Regions from separate parts of the Spiroplasma melliferum KC3 genome, predicted to be linked through region 3. Evidence: riboswitches for the same ligand, from Rfam matches in the RefSeq annotation. Region 3 holds a riboswitch; each other region holds the start of a gene.
The links. Region 3 has a riboswitch for cobalamin ahead of deoD (purine-nucleoside phosphorylase). Riboswitches for the same ligand answer to the same signal wherever they lie in the genome.

Region 1: linked by a shared signal. The riboswitch ahead of SPM_RS00425 (hypothetical protein) and the one ahead of deoD (purine-nucleoside phosphorylase) in region 3 are both predicted to bind cobalamin.
Region 2: linked by a shared signal. The riboswitch ahead of SPM_RS01915 (hypothetical protein) and the one ahead of deoD (purine-nucleoside phosphorylase) in region 3 are both predicted to bind cobalamin.

The regions. Positions count from the first base shown of each region.
Region 1 is NZ_AGBZ02000001.1:87,640-91,938, reverse strand. Features, by position in the region: gene SPM_RS00435 (vitamin B12-dependent ribonucleotide reductase) at 1-459, shown strand, start outside; gene SPM_RS00430 (hypothetical protein) at 629-1,282, opposite strand; gene SPM_RS00425 (hypothetical protein) at 1,310-1,804, opposite strand; cobalamin riboswitch at 1,940-2,127, opposite strand; gene SPM_RS00420 (HAD family hydrolase) at 2,278-2,940, shown strand; partial or broken gene SPM_RS06350 (HAD hydrolase family protein) at 2,882-3,019, shown strand; gene SPM_RS00415 (alpha/beta hydrolase) at 3,114-4,178, shown strand; gene SPM_RS00410 (APC family permease) at 4,178-4,299, shown strand, end outside.
Region 2 is NZ_AGBZ02000001.1:369,318-373,616, forward strand. Features, by position in the region: gene SPM_RS01905 (hypothetical protein) at 217-672, shown strand; gene SPM_RS01910 (hypothetical protein) at 835-1,203, opposite strand; gene SPM_RS01915 (hypothetical protein) at 1,234-2,220, opposite strand; cobalamin riboswitch at 2,373-2,562, opposite strand; gene SPM_RS01920 (ABC transporter permease) at 2,567-3,361, opposite strand; gene SPM_RS01925 (5-formyltetrahydrofolate cyclo-ligase) at 3,378-3,929, opposite strand; gene sufB (Fe-S cluster assembly protein SufB) at 3,929-4,299, opposite strand, start outside.
Region 3 is NZ_AGBZ02000004.1:304,005-308,303, reverse strand. Features, by position in the region: gene tkt (transketolase) at 1-884, opposite strand, end outside; gene SPM_RS05790 (deoxynucleoside kinase) at 930-1,553, opposite strand; gene deoD (purine-nucleoside phosphorylase) at 1,573-2,283, opposite strand; cobalamin riboswitch at 2,678-2,849, opposite strand; gene SPM_RS05780 (hypothetical protein) at 3,451-4,299, opposite strand, start outside.

The DNA.
Region 1 (4,299 bases), on a different contig from region 3:
ATGGATTTAGCCCCAGAAGATCATGCTGATACACAATGTGTTATTCAACGTTGAGTTGATTCATCAATTTCAAAAACTGTTAATGCTCCACGTGGTTATTCAGTCAAAGATGTTGAAAAAATTTATACACGATTGTATAAAGGTGGGGCTAAAGGTGGAACTGTTTATGTTGATGGTTCACGTGATTCACAAGTGTTATCGCTAACAACTGATGAAAATCATCCTGCATTAGAACAATTAAATTTAGATACATTGGGAATTGAAGTTGATAATCGCCCAAATAAAAATGTAACAGAAAATGCGAAAGCAATTGGGCAATTCCGTGGAATTAATCAAGATCGAAACATTGGTGCTGAAGTTGGAGATGTTTGTCCAATTTGCAAAGAGGGAACAATGGTTGATGCTGGTGGCTGTGTTACATGTAATAATTGTAATGTACAATTAAAATGTGGGTTATAGAATTTGTATTCATTTAAAAAATCACGGTAATTTATCGTGATTTTTTATTAATTAATAAACTTCTTATTCTTGGCTTGCGCATTTATTTAAATATATTTTTAAATAGGTAAAATAAAGTATCCTAATTTAAAATTTTACATAGAAACTATCTGATATGAAAAAATACCAGTTATTTACCTGGTATTTTTTCATTTTCATTTTGCTCATTACTTAATGTTAGTAACTCATTTTTCTTGTTAATAATTTTTTGTAAATATTTAATAAATTTATTATTAAATAAATATGGTCAATTTGGATATAACACTTGCATTAATTTATAAATAATTGGATATAAAACTGCACAAATAACAGCATTTCCTGTGCCGTGAATAGCATCAAAAACTAAACCTTTAATTCAATATGTTAAACCAACATTAGGGCCATATAAAATAGCAGTTTGAATAGCATATAGCGAACCAAAGATATAGCCCATTAGGGCACAGATAATAATCATCATTCATCATCATCAGTATATTATTTGCTTACAGAGTAACATAATAACTCCATATAAGTTAAAAATAATAAAATACATAATGCTTCAATCGGCAATGCCAAAGTACACCATGTTTAAAGTACAATAAACATTAATAATGCCAAAACCTACTGTAATTGTAAAAAAAACAATACTAAACATTAAAATAAAGGTGACAAATTCAAAGTTTGGTAAGAATGCAAAAGCAATTTTAAGTGCTAATGCTAAACTGCTAAAAAGAGCAATAACGGTCATTTTTAGGGTTATTTTTAAAGTTGCGGGTCAGATATCTTCTTTTCTTATTTTTTTCATTAGAAAAATTTTATTCTTAATTAATTCTTATTGATTAATTTTAGTAATGACAAAACGAAAAACATTGTCAACATTAGGCATTAATTTAAGATAATCAATCCCCGATGAACATGCATTATTTTCATATTCACGACACTCAGGATGAATATGAGCAGCATTTTTTTGATTATTGTCACCACTTTGAATACTAAAATATGCTTCTTTTGGATTGGATAAGGTGATATTTCCAACACGGCTAAGGAAATTTCCTCAAGTACTGTTATTTAAACCAAAATCATCCGGGTATTTACTTAAAACAGCACCGAGATTATTAGCATGTTTAACATTTAACCCTTTAGTAAAAAAAACATTATAGTTTTCATCTTGACCAAGAATTGTTACAGTATAAGTTCCTTCATAACGATTTTGGCGTTGTACCTCATAATACTTAGGAATATAATAGATATTTAAAACAATTGCTGTTAATAGAATTAAAGCTGGCAAAAGATAATATAAATATTTTTTTCATGAGAAATTTTTCATTGCGATAATTCCTTTCAAAAATAACTGCAATAAAAACCCATTCTAGCGGAAAAATTATTTTATTTATGAGGGTAAACTATTATTTAAGAATAATAAATTATTTACTCACAAATATCACAATCCCAGGGATATTTATTTCGTCAGGAGTTAACGGCAGGTCTACTGGCTTAGAATCGTTTTACTAATTGTCTCTTCCCAAAAAAATTTTTTCAGTGAGTAAATACAATGTTCATCATCATTACAGTTGCTGGGACAGCTCAAGATTTACACTCAATTCCCTTTTCAAAACATTTTTAATGTTTACCATTAATTCAAATGAAAGCAGGATGCTTTACCTAGTAATTATAAACTAAAATATTATAAAAATTTATTTTTTAAGGTATTTATTTTTTTAATCTTTATCAATTTTAAAAATAAATGTTGGAACTTTTATAAAATATATTAGAATTATGTTATATAGGAGAGAAAAGATTATGTCAGATATTAAGTTAATTGCTGTTGATTTAGATGGAACAGCTTTAAATTCCAACGGAGAAATGTCCCCGCGTACTTTGCAAGTTTTAAAAGGATTAGCTAGCAAAGATATTAAATTAGTAATTGCAACTGGTCGCCCATTATATCAATGTAAGGATATTGCCGCAAAGTTAGGTTTAACTGATAGCAATGATTTTATTGTTAGTTTAAATGGGTCTGTTGTAACAAATAATGTCACGAAAGAAATTTTGTTTTGTGATTTTTTAAATCACCAATTATTACGAGATATTTATTTAGATGTTATTGAACTTGATTTAGAAACATTAATTATGTTTGATGCTGATCATTCTTCGTTTAATAAAATGCTTTTACATTGTAAAGGATTTGAAGATAAAATAACAAAAGGTTATTTAGCAAGTTTCTCTACAGTTAAAGATGAAGTAACGGCATGTTTATATTCTACTGATTTTAATATTAATGTTAATAAGATTTATATTAGCAGTTATACCCCCGATGTTAATCGGTTTGTAACAAAATGACAAGGAAAGATTGAAATTTCCCAAGAAATCCGCGGGGATCGTTCATCATTAGAAATTACTAGTTGCAATGTTACAATGAGCAGGCCTTGGTGTCGCAATGGGAAATGCTCCTGCTGATGTTAAAACAATTGCTGATTTAGTGACTGATGATAATGACCATGATGGAATTGCTAATGTAATTGAACAAATGTTCTTATCGTAATGCCTCAAATATTAAGATTATTAATACAATAACAAATTTTAATTAAAAAGCATATATTAAATAAATTATCTTGTTTCATTAATGAAAGGAAAAAATGAAGGTAGTTACAAAAAAACCAAGTAAAAAAATTATTATTGATGGTTATCGGCAATTTTGTTTTAATTGATGACGAACATTATTAACCGTTTTATTATTTCCAATTATTATTTTTTGCTCAAAAAAATATGTGCGGGATTTTTTTAATTTTACTCAAACTTATCAACGAACTGGTATGATGACAATGAATTCAAAAAATTTTGATTTTAATAGTTTTGAGGCATATCATCAAGATCTTATTGCAAAAGAATTAAAGCAATTAAATTTTTGTTTTAATACAATAGAAGAAACACAAATGCAAACAATAACGATTTTAAACCAGCAACAAGAATCCATTAGTGCCCTTTATTTGCAATATCCACATTCTCAAAAGTGAGTAATTGGTTTACATGGGTGAACAGAAAACAAGTATTTAGCTTTACGACAAGTTTATTATTTTTATCAACAAGGTTATAATGTTTTAACTTTTGATAGTATTGCACATGGTTTAAGTGCTGGAAAATATAGTGGTATTGGTTATTTAAACGTGCAAAATTTAAGTGCTGTTATTGCATGATTAATAAATAATTTTACAGTCAATGCAATTGGGTTAATTGGAAATAGTATGGGTGCAGCTTGTTTAACCAAATATTTACTAGATCAAGGATACCAAAATCCTTTAGTTAAATGAGCGATTAGTGATTGTGGGTTTAGTAACTTATTAGTTCAATTTCGGTATGTGATGGAATATCGTTATCAACGGTGTTGATGATTAATTAGTTTTGGTTTAAGAAAGAAATTTAAGCAAGAACTTGGTTTTAATCTTCGCCATTATAATTTATTAAAACATCCAAAACGATTAAAAAATTTACCAATGTTAATTTTTCATGGTACTAATGATGATTTTGTTCCTTACTTTATGAGCAAAGAATTTTATCTTCAAAAAATTACATCAGAACCATTGGGGCAAAGTCAGTTGGTCTCGTTATTAAATTTAGGACATGTTGAAGCAATTTCAAAAGGTCATAAAAGTTATTTAGCGGCAATTAAAACATTTTTAGCACAACAAGAAAGGAAACAATAATGAAATTACAAAAAAAATATGGATTTTGGCAAATTCTAGCTTTGGCTATTTCAGCCACATTAGGTTCTTCAATTTTAGTTTCGTTTGGACAAGTTGCTTTTCAAGCACAATTTAATCCAAT
Region 2 (4,299 bases), on a different contig from region 3:
ATGCCTAGTTAATTATAACAATAAAAAAATAAAAAACAACTTTATTTTAAAACAAAAAATAACAAATAAAAAATTAAATAAAAACAATTATTAATTAAAAAATATTGTTAATTTTAAATAAATATGATAAGGTAAATATTGTAAATGATTTTAAAAATATTATATTTTTAAAATAAATGGCTTAATTAATAATTAAAATAATAAGGAAATTTTAATATGGAATTTACATCAGAAATGAAAAATCAGCTGAAAAAAATATATAAATCATTTAAAAAAAGTCTTAATTCTTTTTTTACAACACTTGGTTTTAATAAAAAAGAATCTGAAAAAATAGCAGCTTCTACTTGTAAAAATGTAACAAAAAATTGAAAACAAATGGGAATTAATGAAAATGTAGTAAATGAGTGAAGTTCAATTGCTACAGACGCTTCAAGAGAAGGGAAAAAACACCAAATTTCTTCACCACAAACAGGACAAGCAGAATTACAAAAAATGATTGATAAAAATGGTAGACTTGTTCCAATCCAACCACGCATGTCAACAAACAGCATTAATAATCCTGCAGCAAAAATTAATCCAATTGCAAAACCACAAAGAATAAAAGATATTCAAAAAATTTATACAGAATTTAATCAAACAGAACAAAATCAAGAACTTGAACAAGAAAAATAAAAAGACGATTTTGTTCTTTTTAATTTATTACTACAAAATCCACTATTTAATAAATTAATTATTGAGACTAAAGTATTATTTGATTTGCTTCCACAATTTACATCTTAAATAAAAAATGATATTAAAATAATTTTAATATCATTTCTTAATAGCATTAAATTTTTACTCGTGAACAAAAATCCATCCTAATGCTCCAACTCCAATAAAAAGATTAGGAATGGCCCCTAAATAGGTTCAGGGTGATTGATAATCTGCTTTTACAAAAAATCCAACTAAGAAAATTACTGCTAAACTAGCAATGGCAAGTGCTCATAATAATGATCAAAAGCCTGGTTTAACTGATAGCGGAACCAAAATATACAAAATTCCTAAAATCAAAAGAACTGGTCAACTTGTGTCTCATCCGTAAATTGAAGTTTTTGTTGGAACGCCAGCAGCGAATAAAATGCCAATAATAATAATTCAAGCTGCGCCAATAAACATTAAAATTTTTGGTCATGTTAATGTCTTAATAATTTCATCTCCTTCCAAGATAATTACAACAATAATTATACAATAAAATTATGAAATTATTTTGGCATTTTTATAACCTTTATCATTAAAAGAATTTCAATTTCGCGATGTTAAATATGTCAAAACATCAGTCACACGAAAAGTATTATTAATTGCAGGAATTAGTTGTGGTGAAATATATTGGGCCTTATTTTCACCAATGATTTTAAAATAAAAACCTCAGTGGGGTAATCGGTATTTTATTTTATTAAAACTATTATTTATTCAATCTTCTTGATAATTTAGATCTATTCGAAATACATTTTGAGCCTTAGTTTTTGACACTCTAATTGAACCTTTACTAACAAGGCTTAATGGAATATTCATTCCCACTTGAATTTTATTTTCAGCGCTACTTCAAACTCCATATATTGCCTTTTGGATTTCCGTCTGCAATAAAACATCCCAACGGTTAGAATTTCATCAAACAAATTGTTTTCCATCCACTTCTTGAACTGGATGAGAATCACGAATTGTTCCTCATTGTTTAAATTCTTTTTGAAATCGGTCATTTAGTTGCTTCATATTCTTACTATTTTTAAGGTCTTCTCACTTATCTTGTGCCATTATTGTATAACCATTAACGGGGGTATTTTGCGTCAAAAAGGAATTAGAAATATAAACATTACCATCATCAGTTTTTGTAAATGTTATTGGCTCATACAGATGAGTTACATCTTGCATATGAGCAGTATCACCAAACTGTAATTTTTGTATTACTTCATCAAGACTTACAACATTTTTAAAATAAAGATAAATATGTGCTTCTTGATTAAGATCTAATCAATCTTTTTGTTGGAAGGTACTTGATGCAGTTGACAAATAATAATTATTATAGCCAACCACAAATTCTTCATTTTCCTCCGTTTTCATTTGATAGATTCAATCTGGATCACAATAGGAAAGCGATTCATCAACATTTTTACAAGAAATTGTTGTTAATGTTGGTGAAAAAATAAATGTAGAACTTAGGAATAGTAATAATATTTTTTTCATTTTCTTATTTTTTTCTAGCAAATTAACAATGGACAATTTAATTCTAGTTCCAGTAAATTAAAAAGCATTCCCCAACATGCTTTTTATATAACAATCACTAAATTATTTATTTACAAAATAATTACATGACTCACACCCAGGAGTTATATAATAAGACTAATTAAATTTAGAAAGGTCTACTGGCTTAATTTCATCCTACTAACCGCCTTCCCAAAAGTTTTCCTTTCAGTGGCTAATGTGGCTTTCGTCAATATCACAGTTGCTGGGACAGCTCAAGATTTACACTCAATTCCCTAACTCTAAATAACTATTTATTAAATTGTCTAAAATTATCATACCACATTTTTTAGTTATCTTTATAATAATTAATAACAAAAATTAAAATAAAAAAAACAAAACTTCAACTTAAACTAACTAGCGAAGGAACTCAAATATTATGTAAATCAGTAAAATATGTTAGATTAGGATATAAATTAGAGTCTAAAATTCATGCTGGAACATTTCAAAAACAAGCGCTTCCTATAATTGACGATGGATAACTTAGGGGTAACAAATAACTAATAATATTTAAAAATTTGTCACTACGAACAACACCAATTGGAAAAAATAATCCAGATAAAAAAGCAAATAGTAAAAAAAATAAAATTGCTATTACTAAAATAATCTTCAAGTCATTTGGACAAAGCACAATTAAAATACCAATTAAAGATGATAAAAATGAGGCTAATATAATTGCTCAAAATAAAGCAAGTCAATTAATTCATTCAATATGAATTCCTTCACCATAACTAAAAAAAGCAATTAAAAATAATCAAATTGAACCAATTAAATTAGTAATTAAACTAATTATAATTAAAACTAAAATTAATTGATAAATTGAAGCTTTTAACAAATGCAATTGCCGTGCAAAAGTAGTTTTTCGAAATTCATAAAAAGCAATTGCTAAGTCAAGAATACCGTTAAGAACCCCCACTAATAAAATTGACCCTGGCAATGATAAATAACTAGCATTACTATTAAACATATTAGTAACACGAATGCTAATAAAATATAAAATAATTGGTAAAAATAATGTTACTAAATAAGTATGTCATGATGTAAATCAATATTTGCTAACAACACGTAATAATGGTAAGTTCATCCTTGCTCCTTAATTTTTAAGCACTAATAATAATTTCTATTTTAACATCGTGTTCTTCAACCGGTAATGGGGTCGGCACTAATTGTTCAATAAATGCTAACCCAATAACAAGATGATGATAATTTTTTAAAAACCGATCATAATAACCTTTCCCATATCCTAACCGAAAATTATTTTGATCAAAAGCAACAATTGGAACAACAAGAACATCAATTTTTTCTGCATTAATTATTGGCAATGAATTTAATGGTTCATAAAGGTTAAAGCGTAAATTAAATTCTAAATCAGTTGTTAAATTGGTAATATGATAAAATTTTAAATTATTCCCATCCATTCGTGGCAATAAAACATTAACTTTTAAGGCGAATAATCGCTTAATAATAAGAAGAGTATTAACTTCCTTTTTAATTGAATAATAAAGAGCAATCGTTTTACTATTTTGCACACCTGGATGTTGAAAAAAAGTATCAAAAATCTTAGTTTCTTTTTGCTCTCGTAATTCAGATGAAATCTTACTTCTTGCAAGTAATTTTTCTTGTCGAATTTCTTGTTTACCACGAGTTATCACTAACCAACACTACCTTCCATATCCATTTTAATTAACTGATTTAATTCAACTGCATATTCCATTGGTAATTCTCTTGTAAATGGTTCTAAAAATCCCATAATAATCATTTCCAAAGCTTCTTGTTCTGATAAGCCACGACTTTGTAAATAAAACAATTGTTCTTCAGAAACTTTACTTACTGTTGCTTCATGTTCAATTTGTGATTCATTATTATAAACTTTATTCTGGGGAATTGTATCAGAATGTGATTTTCCATCTAAAATTAGAGTATCACATTCAACCCTGGCTTTTGAATACTGTGCCTTTGGTCCAATATGAACTAATCCACGATAGTTTGCTGTCCCTCCGTTAAAAGTCATTGATTTAGAAA
Region 3 (4,299 bases):
TTTTTAACATCATTGTCAACATAAAATTGAGGATGATTAAAATCATAAAATGCTTTTACTTGGTCCATCTCCTCAGGAGTAAATGGTGAAGAATGCATTGGTGAACCTTGTTTTGGATGCCCATAACCAATAATTGTTTTACATTCAATTAATGTTGGTTTATCAGATTTTTGAGCTTGTTCAATTGCTTTTTGAATTGCTGGCAAGTCCTCATCTGCGTTTTCAATTCGAATATAATTTCAATTTTGTGCTTCAAAAAAACGTTGATAATCAATCTTTAAAACAGCATCACATTTTGTATCTAATTGACAATCATTTGAATCATATAACATAATTAATTTATTTAATTTTCACACCCCAGCTAATTGAATTGCCTCAATTGCTCCTCCTTCTTGTAAATCACCGTCACTACATAAAACATAAGTATAATGGTCAATGATTTTATAATCTGGTTTATTAAATTTAGCCGCTAGATGTTGTTCAGCTAATGCCATCCCAACCCCATAGCCAACTCCTTGCCCTAGGGGGCCAGAAGAATTATCGACTCCAGGAGTAACGCCATATTCTGGATGAGCTGGAGTTTTTGAATTAATATGACGATAATTTTTTAAATCATCAATTGTCAAATTATAACCAGCTAAATGTAAAATCGCATATTGTAAAGTTGAAGCATGTCCTGGGGATAATACAAAACGATCACGATTGATTCAATCGGGTACTGCCGGATTAGCAATTAAATTATCTAAATAAATTGCTTGCATTAGTGGTGCTGCACTTAATACAATCCCTGGGTGACCAGTTTTATTATAAATAATAGGATCTAACCCTAAAATTCTTAAATTACTTAAACTTTTTGTTTCAATATTATTATTTGTGCTTTTCATTTTAATTTCCTCCTTATTAAATTAAAATATTAATAATAATTATTTTTAAATTAAACAAGGAACCTTATTATCAAGAGGTAATAAATGTTGCATAATAATGCTTATTTTTTCTGAAAAATCATCATTGTCAGCATCAATAACAATAAATTTATAATCATTTTTTAATTCATGATATAAAATTTCATATTGTTCATTCAATTTTTCCCAGTAATAATATGGGTTTTCTAATTCTAATTGACGCCCACGCTGTTTAATTCGTTCAACAGCCTTTTCAGTTGAAACTTTTAAATAAATAATGACATCAAATCCTAATTTTTGTTTCAAAATTGGAACAATAACATTTTGAAAAAAACGATTGTAGACTTTAAAATCAATTTCATTCATAATTTTTAATAAATGAGAAACTCGCACAAAAACAGGGTCTTCTAAAATTGTGCGGTCAAAAACAGTATCATCTAAATTATCAATGTTAAAAAATTGCTCAATTCTTGTTGTTAACATATAAATTTGCATTTTAAAAGCAAATCCTTCCATGTCCTGATAAAAATCCTTAAAATATGGATTTTCTTCTAATGGTTCTTTAAATAAATTATAGTTTAATTGTTTGCATAATTCTTCACTAACTTTTGTTTTCCCTGCCCCAACGGTTCCAAAGACTGCAATTTTCATTTTATTGCTCCTTTCGTTTTTAACCCATTAATTGAACAGCAGTGTCTAATGCTAATTCAACCATTGTCATAAAATTATTTTGCCGTTCTAAAGCTGTAGTAACTTCTTTCGTCACAAGATGGTCAGAAACTGTTAATAATGTCGCTGCATGTTTTTGCGTAACAATTGCATTAGTAAACAAAGCATATGATTCCATTTCAACAACATCTAAGTTATGCGTATGAATAAAGTCTAATGAATCATCATAACGGTAAAAAACATCTGCTGCATGCGCAATTCCCGTGTGTGTTTTAATTCCTTTTGCTTGTGCTACAGCTTCAATTTCATTAAATAATTTTTCACTTGCAGCAATTAAATTACTATCAATATTAGCTGCAATTTTTGCATAATTACTTTCACCAAATGCTTCACGAACATTAAAGATATCATAAACTTTAATATTCGGATTATAACTTCCAGCTGAACCAATTCGAATAATGTAATCAACATCGTAAAACTTAAATAATTCGTATGAATAAATTCCAATGCTTGGACAACCCATTCCGCTTCCAGCAATTGTTACCTCAATGTTTTTATACTTGCCAGTATACATTAACATATTTCGAACTTCATTTACTAATTTTAAATTTGTTAAATATTTTTCCGCAACGGTTTTTGCTCGTAATGGGTCTCCCGGCATTAAAACGACTTTTGCAATTTCTTCTTTTTTGGCATTAATATGTGGTGTCATTTTTTGTTCCTCTCTTTTCCGCTTAATTTAATTACCAATAAATACCTATCAATCCTATTTTTATTTAAAAAGTAAGGATATTTAAACAACACGAAAAAGAATATTGTTGCATATCCACATAAATGATGTTTAATTTCTACGATTATTTTAATTAATAGTTTAAGACAACAACAAAAATAAAACCATTTTAAATCAAATGCTATTAAACTTAATTATTAATTAATTTTTATTATTTATTATCTTTTAAATAATACCTTTTGATAGGTTTACTGCTTTAAATTAACAACTAAAAAACGCTTTTTGACGTCTTTCAAATTATTATTTAATAGTTTTCACTAATAAATAATTAATCATCCAACCCCAGAGATAATAACTATAAGTTCAGCATTGATATCTTACCAATGTTTTTTAGATCGGTCTACTGGCTTAGTTTCACTTTACTCGCTATTCCTTCTCAAGAAATATTTTCTCAATGGAATTATGTTAGCTTTCATCCACTTTACAGTTGCTGGGACAGCCTAGGATTCACACCTAATTCCCGTAACATCCAAAATTGCTTTTTAAAGTTGTTAAAATAATAATATAAAGTTTACTTTTAAAATGCAAGTTAAAATTAACAAATTATTTACCAACTAAAAAGAAATTAGGAAAAAAGTTGATATTTTTACAATTAAAAATAAAACTATTGTCAGAAAAATCTAGGAGCATATAATGAAAATTGTAAATAATATTTATGGACCTTACTTATTAAGTATTTTTACTCCTTTCAATCTCAATTAGAATCAAAAAATAGTCGACAATCTAGCCCACCATAAAAATAATCGATAATATAATAAAACAAATAATAAGCAATTGATAATAAATAGTTTTTTAGTTAATAGCAGTTATTCATTTGCAATGTTATTAAATAAATTAGGTTTAGTTTTAAATTTTGTTATATTCCTTGCTAGTAGTAATCAGAAATATAGTCACAATGGTAAATGATTTAATGAATAATGTATTAATTATAATATAATTAGCAAACTCCCATATTATTCTCATACTAATCCTAATTATCATTAAAATGAACGGACCAGATTTATTATTTACATATTCGCTAGCGTTAATGCTAGCAATTTTTATCGTTAATTTAAAAAAGCAAGATTTTCTTGCTTTTTTAAATCAAACTTATTTTTTAGTAAATTCTAAAGTAAATAATGTTGATGTTCACCCAGTATAATAAACCGCATTATTTGTTCCAAATAATAAATCAAAGTTTCAAACTGCCCGACGACGGAGTGAAAAAGTATCTTTAGTTTTATTTAAACTCACTTCATGAACACGTTTTTCTCAATTACCAGTGGTAAAAATGTCAAGTCCTGGTAAATTCTTTCCTTTATATGCTTCTTTAAAATCATCAATTAAAATTTTTAAAACATCTTTATATTTGCGGTTTTTTAAATTTAAAATTTCAGTAAAAGCTTCTTCGCTAAGATGGAATACGCCGGAATGTTCATTTGATTCTAATTTAAAATGATTATAAAAAGCGACTACTAATCGTCCAAACTCCATTAACTTATTTGTTAAACCTTCTTCTGTAATTTCAACTTGAACTTTTAAGGCTTGACCATCATTCATTACTGCTCCAGATAGTGGGAAACCAGCTACTTGAATTTTAGCTAAATTGACATGAAAATCAGCTAATCGTAAGTTTTGCCCTCCAGTATTAAAAACATTAACTAATGCACGATAAAACTTAACAAAATTTTCTGGAGTAATTTTATCAGGTTGATATCCTTTTCCAGTTCAAACATATGAGGCTGTATTTTCTCGAACAACATCAACACCATTAGTAGTATTATTAATTGCACTTGTTAGTAAACTCAACAAGGTTATTGAAGAATTATATTTAATATTCTTTACAAATTTTTGTAATTCGCTATCACTTTCAATTTTACGCTGTAACTTTTCTAAAATAATTTTATCTAAATTAGCAAAACCAGCCGTATAGTTTACATCAAAATTTTGATAAATTTT